DNA from 3 places in the Azospirillum ramasamyi genome. Region 2 is predicted to be linked to each of the others. Evidence: predicted binding sites of a transcription regulator. Region 2 holds the regulator's gene; each other region holds the start of a gene.
The links. The regulator LexA, encoded in region 2, represses DNA repair genes until DNA is damaged. The targets are predictions, from matches to a motif close to ATGTTCTANTTTGGTTC.
Positions count from the first base shown of each region.

Region 1 (7,992 bases), on a different replicon from region 2:
CGAAGCCGGAATGGGCGTGGCTGGTGACCCGGCCGGCATGGTCGAGGATGCGGGTCTGTTCGATGGTGATGCCCATTTCCTCGGTCAGCACCACGAAGTCGCGCAGCGTGCAGAAATGGATGTTGGGCGTTTCCCACCACTGGTAGCCCAGCTTTTCCGTCACCGGCATGCGGCCGGTCAGCAACAGCTGCAGCCGCACCCGCCAATAGCCGAAATTGGGGACCGACACGATGGCGCGGCGGCCGATGCGGCACATCATCTGCAGCACGTCGCGCGGCTGCCGCATCGCCTGGAGCGTCTGGCCCAGGATGACATAGTCGAAGGCGTCGGCCGGATAGTCCTTCAGGTCGGTCTCTGCATCGCCCTGGATCACCGACAGGCCATGCGCCACGCATTGCCGCACGCCGTCCATGCTGAGTTCGATGCCGCGCCCGTCGACGTTCTTGGCGTGGGTCAGATAGTCCAGCAGGGCGCCGTCGCCGCAGCCGACGTCCAGCACGCGGCTGTTCGGCTCCACCATCTCGGCGATCAGCTTCAGGTCGTCGCGAATGTCCACCATGGTCGGTCGTCTTGCCCCAGTCAGCGCGCGCGGCGGCGGACGGACAGGCCGCGATGCTCGGCGCAGCCCTCCAGGAAGCCGTGGATGACCTGATGGAACTCCGGCTCGTCCAGCAGGAAGGCGTCGTGGCCCTTGTCGGTCTCGATCTCCACGAAGCTGACATTGGCGGCGACGGCGTTCAGCGCATGCACGATGGCCCGCGATTCCGAGGTCGGGAACAGCCAGTCGCTGGAGAAGCTGGCAAGGCAGAAGCGCACCGGCGTCGTCCTGCCCCCCGGCCGGAAGGCGTTCGCCAGCGTGCCCCCGGCATCGGCGGCGAGGTCGAAGTAATCCATCGCCCGCGTGATGTAGAGGTAGGAGTTGGCGTCGAACCGTTCGACGAAGGCCGCACCCTGGTAGCGCAGGTAGCTTTCCACCTGGAAATCGGCGTCGAAGCCATAGGTGACCGCCTTGCGGTCCTGCAGGTTGCGGCCGAACTTGCGGTGCAGCGCCGCTTCCGACAGGTAGGTGATGTGGGCGGCCATGCGGGCGACGGCGAGGCCGGCTTCCGGCTTGGTGCCCTCCAGCAGGTAGTTGCCGCCGCGCCAGTTCGGATCGGCCATGATCGCCTGGCGCCCGACCTCATGGAAGGCGATGTTCTGCGCCGAATGGCGGGCCGCCGTGGCGATGGGCACCGCCGCGAACACCGATTCGGGATAGGCCACCGCCCATTGCAGCACCTGCATGCCGCCCATCGAGCCGCCGATGACGCAGAACAGCTGCTCGATGCCCAGATGCTCGACCAGCAGCTTCTGCGCCCGCACCATGTCGCCGATGGTGACGACCGGGAAGGACAGGCCATAGGGCTGGCCGGTGGCGGGATCGATGTCCTTCGGCCCGGTGCTGCCCAGGCAGCCGCCCAGCACGTTGGAGCAGATGACGAAATAGCGGTCGGTGTCCACCGGCTTGCCGGGGCCGACCAGCATTTCCCACCAGCCGGGCTTGCCGGTGACGGGATGCTTCTCCACCACGAAATGGTCGCCGGTCAGGGCGTGGCAGATGAAGATCGCGTTGGACTTGTCGGCGTTCAGCGTGCCGTAGGTCTGGTAGGCGATCTGGAAGCCGCCGATCTCCACCCCGCTGTCCAGCCGCATCGGCCGGTCCACCGCCAGACGCACGCGCTTGCCCGGCATGAGGGGGCTGTCGGCGACCGAGGGGGTGACCAGGGGGGGCTGCTGCGCGGTGGGGGGCGCGGACATGTCGTTTCGTGCCTTGAGAAGCGGTTCCGGCATTCGGAAGCCTTGCGGCGTCTTGGCGGAAACCCTCGGTGAGCTGTGGCGGAACGGGAGGGTATAGCTACGAAGCCGGGCTTCGGAGTGTCAATGTTTTCTTTGATTTCGCGGCGCGTGCGGACTACTACTAACCGGCTTTGCATTCGATGGTTTTGTGACCCATGGCCCCCGCCCGGACCCCGCTCGACGATTTGCGCCGCGAGATCGACCAGATCGACGACGCGATCCATGACCTGCTGATGCGCCGCGCCGCCGTGGTGGAACGCATCGGGGCGGCGAAAGGCAATGGCGCCGCGGAAAACGGCGCGCAGCCCGTCTATCTGCGCCCGGCGCGGGAGGCGACGATCCTGCGGCGCCTGATGGCCCGTCATGCCGGCACCTTCCCGGCCCAGGTCGTCGCCCGCATCTGGCGCGAGATGATCACCGCCTTCACCCGCATGCAGGGCCCCTTCGCCGTCGCCGTCTATGCGCCGGAGGACCGCCGCGGCTTCTGGGACGTCGCCCGCGACCATTTCGGCGGCTTCGTGCCGATGACCGCCGTCAACACCCCGGCCGCCGCGCTCCGCGCCGTGTCGGAGGGGACGGCCACCGTCGCCGTGGTGCCCTATCCGGCCGACGACGATTCGGATCCCTGGTGGCGCTTCCTGGTGTCGGCCGACGCCGGCCGGCCGCAGGTGGTGGCGCGGCTGCCCTTCGGCGGGCGCGGCAACGCCCGCGGCGAGAACCGCGACGCGCTGGCCATCGCCGCCGTCCCGCACGAGCCGACCGGCGACGACCGCACGCTGCTGAGCATCGAGATCGGCGGCGATCTCAGCCGCGGCCGGCTGAAGGACATGCTGGAGGCCTGCGGCCTGCCGCCGGTCAGCTTCTGCACCTGGCATCCGGCCGGCCACGCCATCGGGATGAGCGGCGGCGGACCGTCGGTCCATCTGGTGGAGGTTTCCGATTTCGTCGGTCAGGCCGATCCCCGCCTCGCCATGCTGCTGGAACGGTCGGGCGACATCCCGGTGCGGGTCAACGTCGTCGGCGGCTATGCCGTGCCGCTCGCTCTGGGCTGATGCGCGCGAATGAAGCGGGCCGCCGTGGCCGCTCCCGCCTTATCCTGCACCCCCTGATTCCGGGATGGAACACCAAGGACGGGACCGTTCCATCCTGTTCCATCCCATCCAGAAACCGCCCATCCACCAGCGTCGGAAGGTAAGCAGACCATGACCCAGCCGAACGGCCCGCAGCCGCGTCCGGGGATTCTCGACATCGCCGCCTATGTCGGCGGCGAGCATCAGGGTCATATCCGCCTCGCTTCCAACGAAGGGGCGCTGGGGCCGAGCCCGAAGGCGATGGACGCCTATGCGGCGGCGGCCTCCTCCCTGCACCGCTACCCGGACGGCGCCTCGGCGGCCCTGCGCGGCGCCATCGCCAAGCGCTTCAACCTGGATGCCGACCGCATCGTCTGCGGTGCCGGCTCCGACGAGATCATCAGCCTGCTGATCCGCTCCTATGCCGGGCCGGGCGACGAGGTGCTGTATTCGCAATACGGCTTCCTGATGTACCCGATCGGCGCCAAGTCGGTCGGCGCCACCCCGGTGACCGCGCCGGAGGACGGGCTGACCGCCAGCGTCGACCAGCTGCTCGCCCGCGTCACCCCGCGCACCCGCCTGGTCTTCCTCGCCAACCCGAACAACCCGACCGGCACCTATCTGCCGGCTTCGGAGGTGGCGCGGCTGCATGCCGGCCTGCCCCCGGACGTCATCCTGGTCATCGACGCGGCCTATGCCGAATACATGAACAAGGACGACTACACCGCCGGCGAGGAGCTGGTGGAGAAGTTCTCCAACGTGGTGATGACCCGCACCTTCTCGAAGATCTTCGCGCTGGGTTCGCTGCGCATCGGCTGGTGCTATGGCCCGGCGGCGATCGTCGACGTGCTGAACCGGGTGCGCGGCCCCTTCAACGTGTCGACCGCCGCCCATGTCGCCGCCGTCGCCGCGGTGGAGGACGCCGAGTTCCTCGACCGCTCCCGCCGCCACAATGACGAGTGGCGCGAGTGGTTCTCCGCCAGCGTGCGGGAGCTCGGCCTGACGGTCCATCCCAGCGTGACGAACTTCGTCCTGGTCGATTTCAAGGGCCAGCCCGCCGGCAAGGACGACGCCGAGGCCGCCCGCCAGTTCCTGAAGTCCCGCGGCATCCTGGTCCGCCAGATGCCGTCCTACGGCCTGCCGAGCTGCCTGCGCATCACCATCGGCACCGAGCAGGAGATGCGTGCGGTGGCCGACGCGCTGCGGGACTTTCTGAAGGCGTAACGGTTTCCCGGCAAAGAAAAGCCCGCCGAAGCATCTGCTTCGGCGGGCTTTTCCATGTTTGCGTCACCCCCGGTTCAGCAGGAAATCGACCGACTCCGGCCGTCCCGGCAGATCCAGCCGGGCCTGCACCGGCTCGCAACGGCTGACGATCCGGCCGCGGCGCAGGACGAACAGGCGGGTGGCGCGGGTGCGGATCGCCTCCACCGGGCCGCCGGCCTGGAGCACCACGAGGTCGGCGTTGCAGCCCGGCTCCAGCCCATAGCCTTCCAGGTGAAGCAGGCGGGCCGGGTTGACCGTCACCGCGTCGAAGGTGGCCTTCATGCCGTCCTGGCCGGTCATCTGGGCGACATGCAGGCCCATATGCGCAACCTCCAGCATGTCGCCGGAGCCCAGCGGATACCAGGGATCCATCACGCAGTCGTGGCCGAAGGCGACCGTCAGGCCGGCGGCCATCAGCTCCGGAACGCGGGTCATGCCGCGGCGCTTCGGATAGGTGTCGTGGCGGCCCTGGATGGTGATGTTGATCAGCGGATTGGCGATCACCCCCAGCCGGGCCTCCGCCATCAGCGGGATCAGCTTGGAGACGTAGTAGTTGTCCATGGAGTGCATTGAGGTCAGGTGCGATCCCGTCACCCGGCCATGCAGACCGAGCCGCTGCGTCTCGTAGGCCAGGGTCTCGACATGGCGGGACATTGGATCGTCGGTCTCGTCGCAATGCATGTCGACCAGCAGGCCGCGCTCCGCCGCGATCTCGCAGAGCAGGCGGACCGAGGCGGCGCCGTCGGCCATGGTGCGCTCGAAATGGGGAATGCCGCCGACCACCTCGACGCCCATGTCCAGCGCGCGCCGCAGCAGCTCCTCGCAGCCCGGCGAACGGAGGACGCCATCCTGCGGGAAGGCGACGAGCTGCAGGTCGAGGTACGGCGCGACGCGCTTCTTCACGTCCAGCAGGGCTTCCACCGCCAGCAGGCGCGGGTCGCAGACGTCGACATGGCTGCGCACCGCCAGCAAGCCGCGGCCGACCGCCCAGTCGCAATAGGCGAGCGCCCGCTCGACGATGGCGTCCTGCACCAGCTGCGGCTTCAGCTCGCCCCACAGGGCGATGCCCTCGAGCAGGGTGCCGCTCTGGTTCACGCGCGGCATGCCGTAGCTCAGCGTGCTGTCCATGTGGAAATGGGGATCGACGAAGGGCGGGCTGACCAGCCGGCCGGTGACGTCGAGCTCCGCGGCCGATTCTCCGGCCAGATTGGCTTCGACCGCGGCGATGCGGCCGTCCTTGATGCCGATGTCGATGCCGCTTCGGCCATCCGGCAGGGTGGCGCGGCGCAGGATCAGATCGAACATCAGCGTTCTCCTTTACGGTACGGAATCATCAGGGCGCGCGGGTAGGAGGCCCGGCGGGCCACCAGAACCAGGGCCAGGATGCTCAACAGGTAGGGCATCATCAGGAACAGTTGGTAGGGCAGGACGCCGCCGCTCGCCTGCTGCAGCCGCAGCTGCAGCGCGTCGAACACCGCGAACAGCAGGGCGCCCAGCAGCGCCTTGCCCGGCCGCCAGGAGGCGAAGACCACCAGGGCGATGCAGATCCAGCCGCGTCCGTTGACCATGTTGAAGAAGAAGGCGTTGAAGGCCGACAGGGTCAGGAAGGCGCCGGCCAGCGCCATCAGCGCGCTGCCGGCCATCACCGCGCCGATGCGGATGGCGGTGACGTTCAGCCCCTGGGCCTCGGCGGCGGCCGGATTCTCGCCGACCATGCGCACCGCCAGCCCGACCGGCGTGCGGTACAGCACATAGGCGACGACCACGACCAGAATGAAGGCCAGATAGGTCAGCGGCGTCTGGGCCAGCGCGCCCGGCAGGTCCAGCGGCTGGAACGGCTCGATGGTCGGCGGGGTGCTGGCCTGCGGCAGGACGAGGCGGTAGATGAAATAGGACAGGCTGGCGCCCAGCAGGGTCACGCCGATGCCGGTCACATGCTGCGACAGGCCGAGCGGCACGGTCAGCGTCGCATGCAGCAGGCCGAGCAGCGCACCGCAGGATGCCGCCACCAGCACGCCGGTCCACAGGTCGGCCCCCTGGTAGACCGCCATCCAGCCGGCCATGGCGCCCAAGGTCATGATGCCTTCGATGCCCAGGTTCAGCACGCCGGCGCGCTCGCACAGCAATTCGCCCAGCGTGCCGAGCACATAGGGGGTGGCGATGCGCAGTACCGCGGTCCAGAAGGCGGCGGACAGCAGGATGTCGAGGATGATCGACAGGAAATCCATGATCCCTTACCCCCGCCGCAGCCGGTAGCGCGCCAGCAGCCCGGCGACCAGCATGCACAGCAGGCTGGCGGCGACCAGGACGTCGGCGATGTAGTTGGGAACCGGCATGGCGCGGCTCATGGCGTCGGCGCCGACGAAGATGCCGGCGATGAACAGCGCCGCACCCACCACGCCGATGGGATGCAGCTGCGCCAGCATGGCGACGACGATGCCGCTGTAGCCGAAGCCCGGCGACAGGTCGAGCGTCAGATAGCCCTTCAGGCCGCAGACCTCCGCCACGCCGGCGAGACCGGCGAGGCCGCCCGACAGCAGGGCGGTGCGCAGCATGATCCGCGTCACCGGCATTCCTGCGAAGGCGGCGGCGCGCGGGTTGGCGCCGACCGCCCGGTTCTCGTAGCCCCAGATGGTCCGGGTATCGACCAGCCACAGCAGAACCGACAGGCCGAGCGCGATGGCCAGCCCGGCATGCAGGCGGGTTCGCTCCACCAGCTTGGGCAGTTCCGCCGCCTCGGCGATCGGCGCCGATTGCGGCCAGCCCATGCCCATCGGATCCTTCAAGGCGCCTTCCAGCAGTATCGACACCAGCAGCAGAACGACGAAGTTCAGCAGCAGGGTCGTCACCACCTCGTCCACGCCGAAGCGGACCTTGAGGACGGCGGGGCCGAGCAGCGTGACGCCGCCCGCCGCCATGCCGGCGATCATGACCACCGGGATCAGCGCCCAGGCCGGCAGATCGAGCATGCCGCCGCCGACCACCACGGCGGCCAGGGCGCCCATGTAGAGCTGTCCCTCCGCCCCGATGTTCCACAGCTTGGCGCGGAAGGCGACGGCGGCGGCGAGGCCGGTCAGGATCAGCGGCGTGGCGCGGGTCAGCGTCTCGGTCAATGCGAAGCGGGAGCCGACCGCTCCTTCGAACAGCAGGCCATAGGCTTGCAGAACCGGCGCGCCGGTCCAGGCGACCAGCAGGGCGCAGAGCGCCAGCGCCGCAACCACGGCGCCCACCGGCGCCAGCAGCCGCAGGGCGAGCGGGGTATCGGTGCGCGGTTCAAGCCGCATCGACTGTCTCCGGCAGAATGTCGCGCAGGATGTCCCAGTGCCCGGCCATCAGCAGGCCGAGCTGGCTGACCGACACCCGGTCATGCGGCAGAAGCGGGGTGAGCCGCCCGTGATAGGCGACGGTGACGCAATCGGCCAGCGCCAGGATTTCGTCCAGATCCTCGGAGATCAGCAGGACGCCGGCCCCGGCGGCGCGGGCGTCGAGCAGCCGGCCGTGGACGTAGGACACCGCACCGATGTCGAGCCCGCGCGTCGGCTGGCTCGCCAGGATCAGGTCCGGCCCATGGGCCAGCGTGCGGCCCAGGATCAGCTTCTGCATGTTGCCGCCCGACAGCAGCTGCGTGCGGGCGTCGGGGCCGGGGCAGCGGACGTCGAACTCCTCGATCACCTTGCGGGCATAGCTGCGCGCGGCACCGCGCCGCAGCACGCCGAACCGGGAAAAGGCGGGGTCGTGGTAGCGTTCGGCGATCAGGTTCTCCCACACCGCCATGGCGCCGACGAGGCCGGCGCTGTGCCGGTCCTCCGGGATGCGGGCGACG
Region 1 is NZ_CP029830.1:837,334-845,325, forward strand. Features, by position in the region: gene metW (methionine biosynthesis protein MetW) at 1-559, opposite strand, end outside; gene metX (homoserine O-acetyltransferase MetX) at 580-1,797, opposite strand; gene pheA (chorismate mutase) at 1,992-2,888, shown strand; gene hisC (histidinol-phosphate transaminase) at 3,039-4,130, shown strand; gene DM194_RS16255 (amidohydrolase family protein) at 4,194-5,474, opposite strand; gene DM194_RS16260 (ABC transporter permease) at 5,474-6,397, opposite strand; gene DM194_RS16265 (ABC transporter permease) at 6,404-7,453, opposite strand; gene DM194_RS16270 (ABC transporter ATP-binding protein) at 7,443-7,992, opposite strand, start outside.
Region 1: pheA (chorismate mutase) is a predicted target of LexA. The motif match lies at 1,921-1,937, and genes of this name have one in related genera.

Region 2 (7,992 bases):
GCGCCGCGCGGTCGGCGGTGAAGCGGCTCCCCATATGGTTGTTGACCCCGACATAGCCATCGAAGCTGTCCAGCGCCCCGCGGACCCGCTTCACGATCTCCCCCCGGTCGAGCGAAACCAGCAGGGCATTCGGGCCTGGATCGGCCTTCACGCTGGGTTCCATCGGCATGTGCAGCATCAGCTCATGCCCGTTGGCCCGCGCCGCCCTGGCCTGGACCTGCAGATCGCGGGCATAGGGCAGCCAGGACAAGGTCAGCGGACCATGCAGCGCCGCCATCCGGTTCGAGCGCTTCCGGTCCACCCCCATGTCGTCGATGACGATGGCGATCATCGGCTTGCCCTGCGGCACCTCCGCCGGCAGGGCGTTCTTGCGCCACAGCGCGGCATTGCCCGATGGGGCCTGCACCGGCGGCTGGCTGGGCGGGGCGGGCGGCGGCAGCATCGCCACCGTCGTGGCCGGCGGGCGGAATTCGGCCGGCGCCGGCTTCTCCGCCGCCGCCTTGCCGGTGCTTTCCGTCTCCGTCTGCGCGGTCGATTGCGGGGCTGGGGCAGGCGGTTCCACCTTCGCCGCCGGCACCGGCGGGGACTGCACCGGCGGAGGCTGCACCGCCTGTTGCCCGCTTGCCTGTTGCCCGCTTGCCTGCTGTCCATTCGCCTGCTGCTGGGCAGCCTGCTGCACCGGCGCCGGCTTGCCGGACTCGCCACCGGAGCTTCCGCCGGTCAGCGTCGCCACTCCCATAGCGATGGCGAACACCCCGGCGACGGCGGCCAGCGCCAGCACGAAGGGGTTCGACAGAAGGCGGGGAAGCGGAGATTTGCGGGCTTTTGAAGGCGCCTTGCGGGCCATGGTGACGACGTCCATCCTGCAACCGGGGCGCCGCACACTGGCACCCCGCCGCCACGACCGCAACCGCCCAATCGGCGCAGAACGCCGCTGCGGCGCCATCCGCCCGATGCGGCCAAGCCCATTCCGAAGAGTCCGCCCGATGCGTCCCATCTTTGTCATCGCCGCCCTGCTTCCGGCCGCCGCCGCCGCGACTCCGGCGCTGGCCGCCATGGATTGCCCGGCCAGCCTGACGGTCCAGGCGCAGCCCGACGCCCCCGGCGGCTGGTCGCCCTACCCCGGCCGCGACAGCCACAGCTTCGCCGGCATCTCCATCGTCGCGGGCGACCGCGCCAGCCAGATGACCTCGGCCGCTCCCGCCACGCTCGCCCCCGACCGCGAGTTGCGGCGCGGGCGCAGCATCGTCCAGGTCTGGGAGTTCTCCGGCTCGCGCCGCGACAACGTTTTCCTTGTCTGCCGCTACCGCAACACCCAGGCGGCGCTTGCCGCCGACCTGCCGCGCAGCATCCGCCGCTGCACCCTGACGCTGGAGGCCGACATCCGCGGCACCGTGCTGGACGAGCCCAAGACCCCTCCGCAGCTCGACTGCCGCTGATACCGCGGGAGTTCTGCGCGGAGGCTGGAAATCCGCCCCCTCAGCCGTTAGGGTGTCCGTCGTTGGAACAGGGGCGGAACGGCCCCGACGATCCGGGCGAAGGTGGAAGGCGGAAGGCGCATGCTGCTGCTCATCGATAACTACGACAGCTTTACCTACAATCTCGTCCATTACCTGGGCGAGCTTGGCGCCGACGTGCAGGTCCGCCGCAACGACGCCCTGACGGTGGAGGAGGCGATGGCTCTGCGCCCCGACGGCATCGTGCTGTCGCCCGGCCCCTGCAATCCCGACCGCGCCGGCATCTGCCTTCCGCTGATCGACGCCGCCGCCAAGGCCCGCCTGCCGCTGATGGGCGTCTGCCTGGGCCACCAGTCGATCGGCCAGGCCTTCGGCGGCCGGGTGATCCGCGCCCCGGTGCCCATGCACGGCAAGGTCGACAGCATGCGGCACGAGGGACGCGGCGTGCTCGCCGGCCTGCCCAGCCCGTTCCGCGCCACCCGCTACCACTCGCTGATCGTCGAGCGCGAGACCCTGCCCGCCTGCCTGGAGGTGACCGGCGAGACCGCCGACGGCCTCATCATGGCGCTGGCCCACCGCGAGTTGCCGATCCACGGCGTGCAGTTCCATCCCGAAAGCATCGAGAGCGAGCACGGCCACAAGATCCTGCGGAATTTCCTGGACCTGACACGTCCCCGCCCGGAGACCGCGGCCCTGGAGAACGCGGCATGAGCGGCGATCTGTCCGATATGAAGGCCATTCTGGGCAAGGTCGCCACCGGCGCCGCCCTGACCGAGGCGGAGTCCGGCTTCGCCTTCGACATCATCATGTCCGGCAACGCCACCCCGTCGCAGATGGGCGGCTTCCTGATGGCCCTGCGCGTGCGCGGCGAGACGGTGGACGAGATCACCGGCGCCGCCCGCGTCATGCGCGCCAAGGCGATCCCGGTCGATGCGCCTCCCGGCACCATCGACACCTGCGGCACCGGCGGCGACGGCGCCGGCACCTACAACATCTCCACCGCCGCGGCGCTGGTGGTGTCGTCCTGCGGCGTGCCGGTCGCCAAACACGGCAACCGGGCCATTTCGTCCAAATCCGGCGCCGCCGACGTGCTGGGCTCGCTGGGCGTCAACCTCGACTGCGACTTCGCGCAGGTGCGCAAGGCTCTGTGGGATGCCGGCATCGCCTTCCTGATGGCGCCTCGCCACCACCTTGCCATGCGCAACGTCGGCCCGACGCGGGTGGAACTCGGCACCCGCACCGTCTTCAACCTGCTGGGTCCGCTCGCCAACCCGGCGACCGCCAAGCGGCAGGTGCTGGGCGTCTTCTCCAAGCAGTGGGTGGAACCGCTGGCGCAGGTGCTGAAGCGGCTGGGTTCCGAAGCGGCCTGGGTCGTCCACGGTTCCGACGGGCTGGACGAGATCACCACCACCGGCCCCACCACCGTCGCCCAGTTGAAGGACGGCGAGGTGACGGTGTTCGAGGTGACGCCGGAGGACGCCGGCCTGCCCCGCGCCCGCATCGAGGACCTGAAGGGCGGCGACGCCCAGGTCAACGCCGAGGCGATCCACGCCCTGTTCGACGGGGCGCGCAGCCCCTACCGCGACATCGTGCTGCTGAACGCCGCCGCCGCCCTGCTGGTGGCCGGCAAGGCCGCGACGCTGAAGGAGGGCGCGGCGATGGCCGCCGACGCCATCGACAGCGGCGGCGCCCGCGACCGCCTGCGCCGGCTGGTCGCCATCACCAACGAGGCGGTGGCCTGATGAGCGACGTTCTGACCCGCATCAACGACGACAAGCGCGCGCTGGTCGCCGCCCGCAAGGCCGCCCGCCCGCTGTCGGAGGTGGAGGCCGCCGCCAGGGCCGCCAACGAGACCAACCCGCCGCGCGGCTTCATCCGGGCGCTCGGCGCCGCGGTGGAGGCCGGGCGCTACGGCCTGATCGCCGAGATCAAGAAGGCCAGCCCGTCCAAGGGCCTGATCCGCGCCGATTTCGATCCGCCGGCCTTGGCGCGCGCCTATCGCGGCGGCGGGGCGACCTGCCTGTCGGTGCTGACCGACGAGCCCTATTTCCAGGGCAGGGACGAGTATCTGGTCGCCGCCCGCGCCGCGGTCGACCTGCCGGTTCTGCGCAAGGACTTCATGGTCGATCCCTATCAGATCGTGGAGGCCCGCGCGCTGGGTGCCGACTGCATCCTCATCATCATGGCCTCGCTGTCAGACGCCCAGGCGGCGGAGATCGAGGACGCCGCCCTCGCCCAGGGGCTGGACGTGCTGGTCGAGGTGCATGACCGCGCCGAGCTGGACCGCGCGCTGCTGCTGAAGACGCCGCTGCTGGGCGTCAACAACCGCAACCTCAAGACGCTGGCGGTGGACATCGCGACGACGGAGGAACTGGCCGCCAACGTGCCGCCCGACCGCATGCTGGTCGCCGAAAGCGGGCTCTACACCCCCGCCGATCTGGCCCGCATGGCGAAGGTCGGGGCGCGCTGCTTCCTGGTCGGCGAATCGCTGATGCGGCAGGCCGACGTGACCGCCGCCACCCGCGCCCTGCTGGCCCCGGCATAGACCGATGCCGGAGATCGCGATAGCCGCGGAAAGCCCGCGCCAGGAATCGGTGGTCGCGCTGGTTGCGGCGCTGGACCGCTATCTGCTGGAGCTCTATCCGGCCGACACCTGCCACCTGCTCGACATCGCGGAGTTGGAGGCGCCGGACCTCCGCTTCTTCGTCGCCCGCAAGGACGGCGTGCCGGTCGGCTGCGCCGCACTGCGCGTCGATCCGACCGGCTATGGCGAGGTCAAGCGCATGTATGTCGATCCCGCCGCCCGCGGCCTCCGCGTCGGCGACCGCCTGCTGGCGCGGCTGGAGGAACAGGCGCGGGCGGAGGGGCTGAGCGCCCTGCTGCTCGAATCCGGCATCCACCAGCACGAGGCGCTGGGGCTCTACCGCAAGGCCGGATTCACCGGGCGCGGACCCTACGCCTGCTACGAAGAGAACGGCGTCAGCGTCTTCATGGAAAAACCCCTGCGGGAGATCGTCCGATGACCGGCTTCACCCATTTCGACGCCGACGGCAAGGCGGTGATGGTCGACGTGTCCGACAAGGCGGACACCGAACGCACCGCCACCGCCGCCGCCGCCGTGCTGATGCAGCCTGAAACCCTCGCGCTCATCATGCAGGGCGGGGTGAAGAAGGGCGACGTTCTGTCGGTCGCCCGGCTGGCCGGAATCATGGGGGCCAAGCGCACGCCGGACCTCATCCCGCTGTGCCACCCGCTGATGCTGACCTCGGTCAAGGTCGACCTCACCTGCGACCCCGCGCGCAACGCGGTCGACGTGACAGCCACCTGCAAACTCAAGGGCCAGACCGGCGTGGAGATGGAGGCGCTGACCGCCGTCACCATCGCCGCCCTGACCGTCTACGACATGTGCAAGGCGGTGGACCGCGGCATGACGGTCACCGACGTCCGTCTGCTGCACAAGGCCGGCGGCAAGAGCGGCGAGTGGGGCGCGACCGCGCCGTCGGCGGGAGGCTGACGCCATGATCTCCGTCGCGGAGGCGCGCGCCCGAATCCTGTCGGCCTTCGCCCCTCTGCCGGCGGAGACCGTCGCCCTGCCCGACGCGCTCGGCCGCGTGCTGGCCGAGCCGGTGGTCGCCCGGCTGACCCAGCCGCCCTTCCACGCCTCCTCCATGGACGGCTGGGCGGTGCGATCCGCCGACATCGCCGCCGCGACCGCCGACGCCCCCGTTTCCCTGCGCCGCATCGGCGAATCCTCCGCCGGTCATGCCTTCGGCGGCGGCGTCGGTCCCGGCGAAGCGGTGCGCATCTTCACCGGCGCGCCGTTGCCCGATGGCGCCGACGCCGTCGTGATGCAGGAGGATTGCAGCGCCGACGACGCCACGGTTCGCGTCGGCCGCGCCGTCCCCGCCGGACGCTTCGTCCGTCAGGCCGGCTTCGACTTCGCGCTCGGGCAGGAACTGCTGCCCAAGGGCCGCCGGCTGACCGCGCGCGACATCGCGCTGGCCGCCGGCGGCAATGTGCCCTGGCTTTCGGTCCATCGCCGGCCGCGCATCGCCATCCTCGCCACCGGCGACGAGATCGCCCTGCCCGGCGATCCGCTTGGGCCGAGCCAGATCGTCAGCACCAACGCGCTCGGCCTCTGCGCGCTCGTCGCCGCCCAGGGCGGACTGGCCCACAATCTCGGCGTCGCCAAGGACACGCCGGACAGCGTCGCCGCCATGGCGAAGGGCGCCGCCGGCTGCGATCTGCTGGTCACCACCGGCGGCGCCTCGCATGGCGATTACGACTTCGTGCGCGACGTGCTGGCCGACCGTGGCGTGTCGCTGGAGGTGCAGACCGTGGCGATGCGGCCGGGCAAGGCGCTGATGTTCGGCCGGGCCGGCGGGGTGCCGCTGCTGGGCCTGCCCGGCAATCCGGTCTCGACCGGGGTCACCGCCGTCCTGTTCCTGCGCCCGGTTCTGCGCCTGCTGCAGGGCCTGCCGCCCGAGGACGACCGCCCGCCCCTGCGCGCCCGTCTGACCGTCGCGCTGAGGGCCAACGACCGGCGCGAGGAATATCTGCGCGCCACCCTGGCCGCCGGACCGGATGGCGTCCTCACCGTCACCCCCTTCGCCCGGCAGGACAGCGCCATCACCTCGCTCTACGCCCGGGCCGACTGCCTGATTCCCCGCCCGCCCAACGCCGATCCGGAACCTGCCGGCGCCCTGGTCGGCGTGCTTCCTTTGACCGACGGGGCGCTCAGCATCTAAACTTGAACACGGCGTTTGACAGACGATGGAACAGTTGAACACCACCCTGAAATCCGTTCCACGGTGTTTCGGATGTTCCACTCAAGTTCTGAAAGAAGCCGATGGAGGGCTTGACGCGCGGCAGGAACCAAACTAGAACATGGAGCAACGTTTAGTTTTTGTTCCATCTTCAGTCTGGCGACGGCCGGGAGGCATCCATGCTCACGCGCAAGCAGCACGAATTGCTGCTGTTCATCCACGAACGGCTCGGCCAGGGCGGAGTTTCGCCGTCGTTCGACGAGATGAAGGACGCCCTGGGGCTGAAGTCCAAGTCGGGCATCCACCGCCTCATCACCGGCCTTGAGGAACGCGGCTTCATCCGCCGCCTGCCCCACCGCGCCCGCGCCCTGGAGGTTCTCCGCCTTCCCGAGGGCATCGACGCCGCCCGCGCCCGCGGCGGCGCGCCCAAGCCGAAGTTCCAGCCCAACGTAATCAAAGGCGATTTCGCCTTCGCCGGCCGCGACGCCGCTCCGCCCGCCCCCACCCCGGCCGCGGCGAACGAGACGGTGCAGCTCCCGCTCTACGGCCGCATCGCCGCCGGCACGCCGATCGAGGCCCTGCGCGACAACAGCGCCTTCGTCGACGTCCCCGCCTCGATGCTGACCGCCGGCGACCACTACGCGCTGGAGGTCTCGGGCGATTCGATGGTGGAGGCCGGCATCCTCGACCACGATACCGTCATCATCCAGCGTTGCGACGCGGCGGAGAACGGCACCATCGTCGTGGCGCTGGTCGATGAAGGCGAAGTGACGCTGAAGCGCCTGCGCCGCAAGGGCCACACCATCGCCCTGGAACCCGCCAACGCCGCCTATGAAACCCGCATCTTCGGCGCCGACCGCGTCCGCGTGCAGGGCAAGCTGGTCGGTCTGGTCCGCAAGTACTGAGCCACTGTCGTCCCTCCCTATCCCTCCCCCGCTCACGCGGGAGAGGGTCGGTGAGGCGGCAAAACCTCGGTCATCCCTCACCTCCCCCCGGTCCAGGGCCGGTCTCCCCTGATCCCGCGCACCGTCTCCACCTCCACCCCCGCCTCCGTCAGCCACAGCGCATGCGCCCCCTCGTGACGCAGCGCCCAGCGGTCGATAACGACGCCGGCCCGGCACCTCCGCGCCACCGCCGCAGTCACCACCGCATCGGCCGCCCCGCAATCCTCGTCCAGGGCATCCGGCAGCCGCGGCAGGGCGACAGTTCGTCCCCCGCCCCGGTACAGGCAGCCGAGCGCATCGCAGTTCAACGACCGCCCACCCTCGCTCCATCCTCCAGCCGCCGGCCAGGGATCCGCCGCCGCGCGTTCGCCGTCGCGTTCCCGCCAGGTTTCGACGACCCGGCCCCCGGTCTTGCCCGAAGCGCTGAGGCGACCGTCCGCCAGCCGCACCGCCATCACGGCCCCGTCCCCCGAGACCAGCACGTCCGGCCGCGTCACCAAAGCCGGCGAGGCCAGCCCCGCCAGGATCGGCAGCAATCCCAGCCAACGCCATCGCCGGGTCCAGATGCACAGCCAGATGCCGCCCAGCACCAGCACCGCGAACCCCTCCATCGGCATCGCCGGCATGGTCAGCGAGGCGCCGGGCAGCCGGCCGAAGAACTCGGCGGTCCAGATCACCGCCCGGTCGCCCCAGTTCATCGCGATCAGCGCCGGCGCCTCCAGCCCGAATGGCATCAGCGCGTAGACGATCAGGCTCCACGGCATGACCCAGAAGGAGGTGATGGGAATGGCGATCAGGTTGGACAACACGCCATAGAAGGCGATC
Region 2 is NZ_CP029829.1:879,856-887,847, reverse strand. Features, by position in the region: gene DM194_RS04075 (divergent polysaccharide deacetylase family protein) at 1-862, opposite strand, end outside; gene DM194_RS04070 (STY0301 family protein) at 987-1,439, shown strand; gene DM194_RS04065 (anthranilate synthase component II) at 1,560-2,168, shown strand; gene trpD (anthranilate phosphoribosyltransferase) at 2,165-3,199, shown strand; gene trpC (indole-3-glycerol phosphate synthase TrpC) at 3,199-4,002, shown strand; gene DM194_RS04050 (GNAT family N-acetyltransferase) at 4,007-4,480, shown strand; gene moaC (cyclic pyranopterin monophosphate synthase MoaC) at 4,477-4,971, shown strand; gene DM194_RS04040 (molybdopterin molybdotransferase MoeA) at 4,976-6,205, shown strand; gene lexA (transcriptional repressor LexA) at 6,403-7,128, shown strand; gene DM194_RS04030 (ComEC/Rec2 family competence protein) at 7,206-7,992, opposite strand, start outside.

Region 3 (7,992 bases), 340 kb from region 2:
ATCGGTTGGATGGGGGCGGCGCTGGCGGCGGCGGGCGTCGCCCTGCTGATCGGCCGCAGCATCGCCGTCGTCCGGCGCTCTGCGCGGATCGGCGCATTGCTGGGCGGGGCGCTGGAAGGCATGCCGGCGGGCCAGCTGATCTGCGACGATGCCGACGATGTGGTCTTCGTCAATGCCGCCTTCCGCGAGCTTGCCGGCTGGCGGCGCGGCGAGCGGCCGCTCGACGCGCTGGCACGCCAGTTCTCCGCCGATCCCGACAGCGCGCGTGAGTTCCGCCGCCTGCGTGAGCGGGTGCGGGCGGGGGCCACGGCGGCGGCCGAGCTGGCGATCCCGGCGCTGGACCACAAGCCGCCGGAATGGCGCAAGGTGCAGGCCCAGCCGGTGCCCGGCTTCCCCGGCTCCGTCCATTGGCGGATCGAGGACATCACCGCGCGGCGCGAGTTGGAGCATGTGATGCTGCGCGAGCAGGCCAAGCTCGCCGATTTCATGGAACATGCGCCGGTCGGCTTCTTCTCCGTCGACCAGAACGGACAGTTCCTGTTCGTCAACGCCACCCTGGCCCAATGGCTGGAGGCCTTCCCCGGCGATCTCATCGACCGGGAGGCCCATCTTCACGACATCCTGGCCGCCCCGCCGCATGCCGCCGCTCCCTATGACCTGTTCGAGCATGGCGGCAGCGAGCAGCGCGGCGAGTTGACCATGGTGGGACTGCGCGGCCGGCGGTTCCAGGTGGCGGTGGCGCAGAGCGTGGTGCATGCCGACGATGGGACGATCCACACCCGGTCGGTGGTGCGCGACCTGTCGCCCGAACGGGAATGGCAGGAGGCCCTGCGCCAATCCGAGCAGCGGTTCCAACGCTTTTTCGAGGATGCGCCGATCGGCATCGCGCTGGTCGACGAGACCGGCCAGCTGACGGAATGCAACGAGGCATTCCTGGCGCTGATCGGCAGCGAGGCGGGCAGCGTCATCAACCGCCCGATGGCCGACCTGATAGTCCCGGCGGAGCGCGAGGCGGTGACCGCCCGGCTGAAGTCCGTCCAGGGCGGCGCCGATCCGGCCCATCCGCTGGAGGTGCGGCTGTCCGGCGGCCGGGAGCTGACGGCCCAGCTCTATGCCCGGCGCCTCGCCAACCCGGTGCGCACGGATGGGCGCGGCGAGGCCGAGAAGACCGGGATAGGCGTCGGCCTGATCCTGCACTTCATCGACATGACCGAGCGCAAGAGCCTGGAGGCCCAGTTCGCCCAGTCGCAGAAGATGCAGGCGGTCGGCCAGCTGGCCGGCGGCGTCGCCCACGACTTCAACAACCTGCTGACGGCGATGATCGGCTTCTGCGATCTGCTGCTGCTGCGGCATAAGCCGGGCGACCAGTCCTTCAGCGACATCATGCAGATCAAGCAGAACGCCAACCGCGCCGCCAATCTCGTGCGGCAGCTTCTGGCCTTCTCGCGCCAGCAGACCCTGCAGCCGCGCGTCATCAACGTGACCGACGTTCTGGCGGAGCTGGCGAACCTGCTGCGCCGGCTGATCGGCGAGAACATCGAGCTGAAGATGATCCATGGCCGCGACCTGGGGCTGGTCAAGGTCGACCAGAACCAGTTGGAGCAGGTCATCATCAATCTGGTGGTCAATGCCCGCGACGCCATGGCCGGCGGCGGCAAGCTGACCATCAACACCACCAACTACGTCGTCACCCAGCCCGAGCGGCGGGAGCACGAGACGGTGCCGCCCGGCAGCTACGTCTCGATCGAGGTGATCGACACCGGCTGCGGCATCGCGCGGGAGAACCTGCAGCGCATCTTCGAGCCCTTCTACACGACCAAGGAGGTCGGGTCGGGCACCGGGCTCGGCCTGTCGACCGTCTATGGCATCGTGCGGCAGACCGGCGGCTTCGTGCTGGTCGATTCGGCGGTGGGGGAGGGGACGACCTTCACCATCCTGCTGCCCCACCATCAGGGCGAACTGCGCCCGGTCGACACGGCGGAACCGCGGGAGCGCCGCGGCAGCGACCTGACCGGCACCGGCACCATCCTGCTGGTCGAGGACGAGGACGCGGTGCGCGTCTTCTCCGCCCGCGCCCTGCGCAACAAGGGCTATCAGGTGCTGGAGGCGAAGAACGGCGAGGCGGCGCTGCAGCAGATCGAGACCAACGGCGCCAACATCGACCTGCTGATCACCGACGTGGTGATGCCGCAGATGGACGGCCCGACGCTGGCCCGCCATGTCCGCAAGCTGCGCCCGGAGATGCGGGTGATCTTCATTTCCGGCTATGCCGAGGACCGCCTGGGCGAGATCGACGGCGTCGAGGTTTCCCATTTCCTGCCCAAGCCCTTCTCGCTCAAGCAGTTGGCGTCCAAGGTGAAGGAGGTCATCCGCGACGCGCGGTGAGCTGTCTGAACCGGCTATGAATGCCGCCTGGGCACACCCCGCAGAATAGGAACGCACCGGCAACATCAGCCCTTGCAAATGAGAACGAAGAGAGTACATTTAGCCTCGTTGCAAGAGCGCCGACCGTGTGTTCTAAGAGAGGGGTACCGGGCATGTCGTCCGCACAGCTTCGTTTGGTCGAGAAGGATTCCATGGACAAGCAGAAGGCGCTCGATGCCGCCCTGAGCCAGATCGAACGCGCGTTCGGCAAGGGCTCGATCATGAAGCTCGGCGCCCGTGAGAACACGGTCGAGACGGAGGTCATTTCCACCGGCTCCCTTGGTCTCGATATCGCGCTGGGCATCGGCGGCCTGCCGAAGGGCCGCATCATCGAAATCTACGGTCCGGAAAGCTCGGGCAAGACCACGCTGGCTCTGCACGCCATCGCCCAGGCCCAGAAGGCCGGCGGCACCTGCGCCTTCGTCGACGCGGAGCATGCGCTCGACCCGTCCTATGCCCGCAAGCTGGGCGTCAACATCGACGAACTGCTGATCTCCCAGCCGGACGCCGGAGAGCAGGCCCTGGAGATCGCCGACACGCTGGTGCGCTCCGGCGCCATCGACGTGCTGGTGGTCGACTCGGTCGCCGCCCTGGTGCCGCGGGCCGAACTGGAAGGCGAGATGGGCGACAGCCATGTCGGCCTGCACGCCCGCCTGATGAGCCAGGCGCTGCGCAAGCTGACCGGCTCGATCTCCAAGTCGAACTGCCTGGTGATCTTCATCAACCAGATCCGCCTGAAGATCGGCGTGATGTTCGGCAACCCGGAGACGACGACCGGCGGCAACGCGCTGAAGTTCTACGCCTCCGTGCGCCTCGACATCCGCCGCATCGGCGCGATCAAGGACCGCGACACCGTCGTCGGCAACCAGACCCGCGTCAAGGTGGTGAAGAACAAGATGGCCCCGCCGTTCCGCGTGGTCGAGTTCGACATCATGTACGGCGAAGGCGTGTCGAAGGTGGGCGAGTTGCTCGATCTCGGCATCCAGGCCGGTGTGGTCGACAAGTCGGGTGCGTGGTTCAGCTATGACGGCACCCGCATCGGCCAGGGCCGCGAGAACGCCAAGACCTATCTGCGCAACAACCCCGAGATGGCCGACGCGATCGAGGCCAAGATCCGCGGCAACGCCGGTCTGGTCGCCGATGCCATGATGGGCACCCCGGAAGCCGACGGCGAAGCCTCCACCCCGGAGTGACGCCGCGGTCCGTGGCCGGCAGGGTCTATGGGCCGGGGTTTATGGGATGAAAAGGCCCCGCCTTCCGAAAGGGAGGCGGGGCTTTTCGTTTGGAGAGATATCGGCATCGGGAATTCGCCTCACACATCCACCACCATATGCGGCCGGTATGCTCCTTCCAGCGTCAGCAGCAGGTGGAGATAGACGGACACCTTTCGTGCACGTTCGGTGTTGCGGGTCAGGCAGTCGCGCAGCTGTTCGGCCAGTCGGACGGTTTCCGCGTCCAATTCCGGTACGGCGGCGGTGACGGCTTGGACGATATTCTCAGGATCGACGGGAAGCGGCGCAGCCGGATCCTTCAGCAACGCTTCGGCCAGCACCTCCTGATCGTCATGGACCGGAGGCGGTGGCGCGGACGCCGGCGGGGGGCGCCGGGCCAGATGATTGCGCAGATTGTCTTTCAGCCGCGTCCGCTGACGCTCGTCCAGCCCGTCGAACTGATCGACCTCATCGAACAGAAGATCGTACAGGCGCCGCCGTTGCCGATTGGACGGGTTGTGGTCACGCCGTTCCTGTTCGCGGTCCCGGCGCTCCTGGCGGGCATTGCGGCGGCTGTTGCGGTCGGTGGCGCTGCCGCTCCGTTCGACGCCCGCGGTGGTGCGGATGCTGAACTCCGGCGGACCGATACCGCGGCCTGATGTGAGATTGCCGGACATGACCCGCCTCCCGGGAATTGTTTTCCCTGCGACTCAAGTCTGGCAGAGCCGGCGCTTTCGTCAAAGCGAAAGCGCCGGTTTTTCCGCAGGTCAGTCGCCGGCGCCGGCGCGGACCGCGTCCTCCTCCGCCCCCGGCTTGCTCTTGCCGAAGCCGATGGTGGGGAAGACGTTGATCAGCGCGGTGATGAAAGCCGCCAGATAGGGCAGCGACTGCACCACCAGCAGGCCCGACCACATGAAGGCGTCGCGGTTCTCGTGACCGAAGACCATGACGATGGCCAGCGCCGCACCCCACAGGGAGACCAGCAGCGCCAACTCCTCGCGCGCCATCAGGAAGGCCTGCATCAGCGCCGGCTGGTTCTCGCATTTGGGCGTGCGGACGAAGGGCCGGCCGGAGGTGAAGATGCCCAGCCACATGGCGCGGCCGACCGTGTGGGTCAAAGCCATGCCGGCCACCGCCGCGCCGACCTTGTCCCAGAAGCCGCACTTCACCCGCGCCTCGTAGAGCCACAGCGATGCGCCGACCTTGAAGGCGAAGACGCTGAGCGTCGGGATCATGAAGACGTTGGGCGGGAACTCGAAATATTTCGGGAAGGCCATCAGGCCGATCGACCACAGGATGCCGGCGATGCCGAAGATCATATGGGCGGCGTCGGCGAACCAGGGCAGCCAGCCGGTGATGAAATGGTACTTCTGGCCGGCGGTCAGTTCCTTGGCGCCCGGCGACAACTGCCGCCAGTGGTGCTTCAGGATCTGCACCGCGCCATAGGCCCAGCGGAAGCGCTGCGTCTTGTAGGCCGAGAAGCTGTCGGGAACGAGGCCCTTGCCGTAGCTCTCCGGCATGTAGACGGCCTCATAGCCATGCTCGAACAGGCGCAGGCCGAGGTCGGCGTCCTCGGTGATGCACCATTCGCCCCAGCGGCCGACCTTTTCCAAGGCCGACTTGCGGATGATGGTCATGGTGCCGTGCTGGATGATCGCGTTGCGCTCGTTCCGCTGGATCATGCCGATGTGGAAGAAGCCGGCATATTCCCAGTTTGTCATGCGCTGGAACAGGTCGTGTTCCCACTCGCGATAGTCCTGCGGCGACTGGACGAAGCCGACTTCCGGCCGGTTGAAGTGCGGGATGGTCGCCTTCAGCCAGTCGGGATGGACCTGATAGTCGCTGTCGATGACGGCGATGTGTTCGGCATCCGGCGCCGTCTGGGCCAGACCGAAATTCAGCGCGCCCGCCTTGAAGCCCGGCCAGTTGTCCAGATGGAAGAACCGGAATTTCGGCCCGAGCTTCTTGCAGTATTCCTCGACCGGCCGCCAGACCGCCGGATCCTTGGTGTTGTTGTCCAGCAGCAGGACTTCGTAATTCGGGTAGTCGAGCCGGGCCAGCGCGTCCAGCGTCTGCATGACCATGTGCGGCGGCTCGTTGTAGCAGGGCACATGGATCGAAACCTTTGCCGCATTGGGCAGCGGCGCGGCGGAGCAGGGGACGAATTTTCGCTTGAACTTGTGCTGCCAGACGACCTCCGTCAGTTCCATGCCGTCGATCAGCATGACCGCGAACAGCACCAGCTGGCAGAAGATCAGCAGGCCCCAGGCGATTTCGGTGGTGAGCGCGAGGCCGGCGGCCGACGCCGCGCTGACGGTGAAGACCAGGACGGAGGCCACCATCTGGATCAGCGCGCCGTAGAAGATCTGCCCGCCGATCTTCAGATCGCTGCGGCGCCACAGGAAGAACACCAGCGGCAGGAAGCCCAGCGCGACCGCGGTGGCGCATTTGACCTCCCAGTCGCGGATCTCCTGCACCCCGCCGATCATCGGGAATTTCGGGTTGCGCTGGTAGTCCCACAGGCCCCAGCTGGTGCCGGCGGTGCCCTCGATCTCCCGCTTCCACGGCTGGTCGAAGGCTTCCATGATGTAGTAGTCGAGCTTGTGCTGCGCGGCGACGTTCAGGAAGTTGCGGATGAACTTGGCCTGATTGACCTGGCTGGCTTCAGCGCCGCGGCGCCACGGGCCGTCGGCCGGCCAGCCGATCTCGCCGATCATGATGTGCTTGTTCGGGAACTTCTGCTTCAGCTCGTTGTAGCGGAACATGGCGTAATCGACCGACTGGTCGACCGGAACGCCCTCCCAGTAGGGCAGAAGGTGGACGGCGAGGAAGTCCACGGCTTCGGCCAGTTCCGGGTGCTTCAGCCAGACGTGCCACGGCTCCGCGATCGAAACCGGGACGTTGACCTTCTTCTTCACCCGCTTGACGTATTCGATGGCCTGCGGAACGGTCAGGTCGGCGCGCAGGATCGCCTCGTTGCCGACCAGCACGCGGCGCACGTTGCTGTTGGCGCGCGCCAGCTTGATCAGCCCGGCCAGTTCGGGCTCGTCGATCTCCGGCTTGCCTGCGGTCCAGGCACCGGCGGTGACGGGCAGCCCGTGCCTGGCGGCGATGGGCGCCACCATTTCGGAGCCGTCGGTGGTGGAATAGGTGCGGACGCCCTTCACGGCGCCATTCAGCGCCGCCATGTCCTTTTCGATGTCGTCGGCTGTCGCCTTGTCGCCCTTCGAGGGGCTCTTGTCGGTGTGGAACGGGGTATAGGCGACGCCGGTGATGGCGCCGGCCCAGGACCGCTCGTCCACCGGGCGATTCCAGAGCGCCCAAAGGGCGACGTTGCCGAGGATCACCAGAATCAGAACCGCGAAGGCTGATTTGCGCATGTGGGTCGTTCCCGCTCGCCGCACCAGAAAACAAGGATACGGCCCGGAAAATGGCGCATGGCGGCTGGTGCCGCCCCGACCATGACCCGGACCGAACTCAAACATCGTCCAACGAATGCCGCTGCGCCATATGGCCGGCGCGCACGGCCTTCTATACAAGCTTCGCGGTTGCCCCGCCACTGCCGGCTATAACAGAGCAGCGTCCGGTTTATTCCCCGGTTCGCCCCCTTGAGGGGCCAGGATAAGGAGTGGAGCATGTTTTCCCTTAACGACCGGCTGCAGGCCGACACCCACCATGTGACCGATCTCGATCTTTGCCGGGTGTTGCTGATGGACAACGCCTTGTGGCCATGGCTGATCCTGGTGCCGATGCGCGGTAACGCGGTCGAGATCCATCGGCTCGACGAGGCGGACCAGACTGCGCTGATGCGGGAAATCGTGCTGGCCTCCCGCGTGGTGGAGCGGCTGTTCGCGCCGGACAAGATGAATGTCGGGGCGCTGGGCAACATGGTGCCGCAGCTGCACGTCCATGTGATCGGTCGGACGCGCGGCGATCCGGCGTGGCCCGGCCCGGTTTGGGGTTCCGGCCATGTCCGGCCCTACGAGCCGGCGGAGGCGGAAGCGCTGGTGGAACGGCTGGCGGAGGCATTGCGGGAAGGCACGTGAACTTTGCCGTGTCGGCGGTGTTTGTGTGGTCAACCAACTTTACGGGAGACCGCCGCCATGACCGACAAGGACCGCTCCAAATCCGTGACCTCCGACGCGCCGTCCGACGCCGCCCAGCGAATCGAGGACAAGCTGGTCGACGAGACCGGCAAGGCGTCGGGCGATCCCGACAAGCCCGTTCAGAAGAAGTGGGAGGAGATGGGCGAGCGGGAAGAGATCATCGAACAGAGCCAGCGCGAGGGCGGCGGGGTTGAAGAAAAATAAAGTCCGTCATTTCCCCTCTCCCTAAAGCGAATTTGCATTCGCTTTAG
Region 3 is NZ_CP029829.1:1,223,948-1,231,939, reverse strand. Features, by position in the region: gene DM194_RS05700 (ATP-binding protein) at 1-2,385, shown strand, start outside; gene recA (recombinase RecA) at 2,538-3,617, shown strand; gene DM194_RS05690 (hypothetical protein) at 3,737-4,312, opposite strand; gene DM194_RS05685 (glycosyltransferase family 2 protein) at 4,403-7,015, opposite strand; gene DM194_RS05680 (HIT domain-containing protein) at 7,271-7,681, shown strand; gene DM194_RS05675 (hypothetical protein) at 7,739-7,945, shown strand.
Region 3: recA (recombinase RecA) is a predicted target of LexA. The motif match lies at 2,468-2,484, and genes of this name have one in related genera.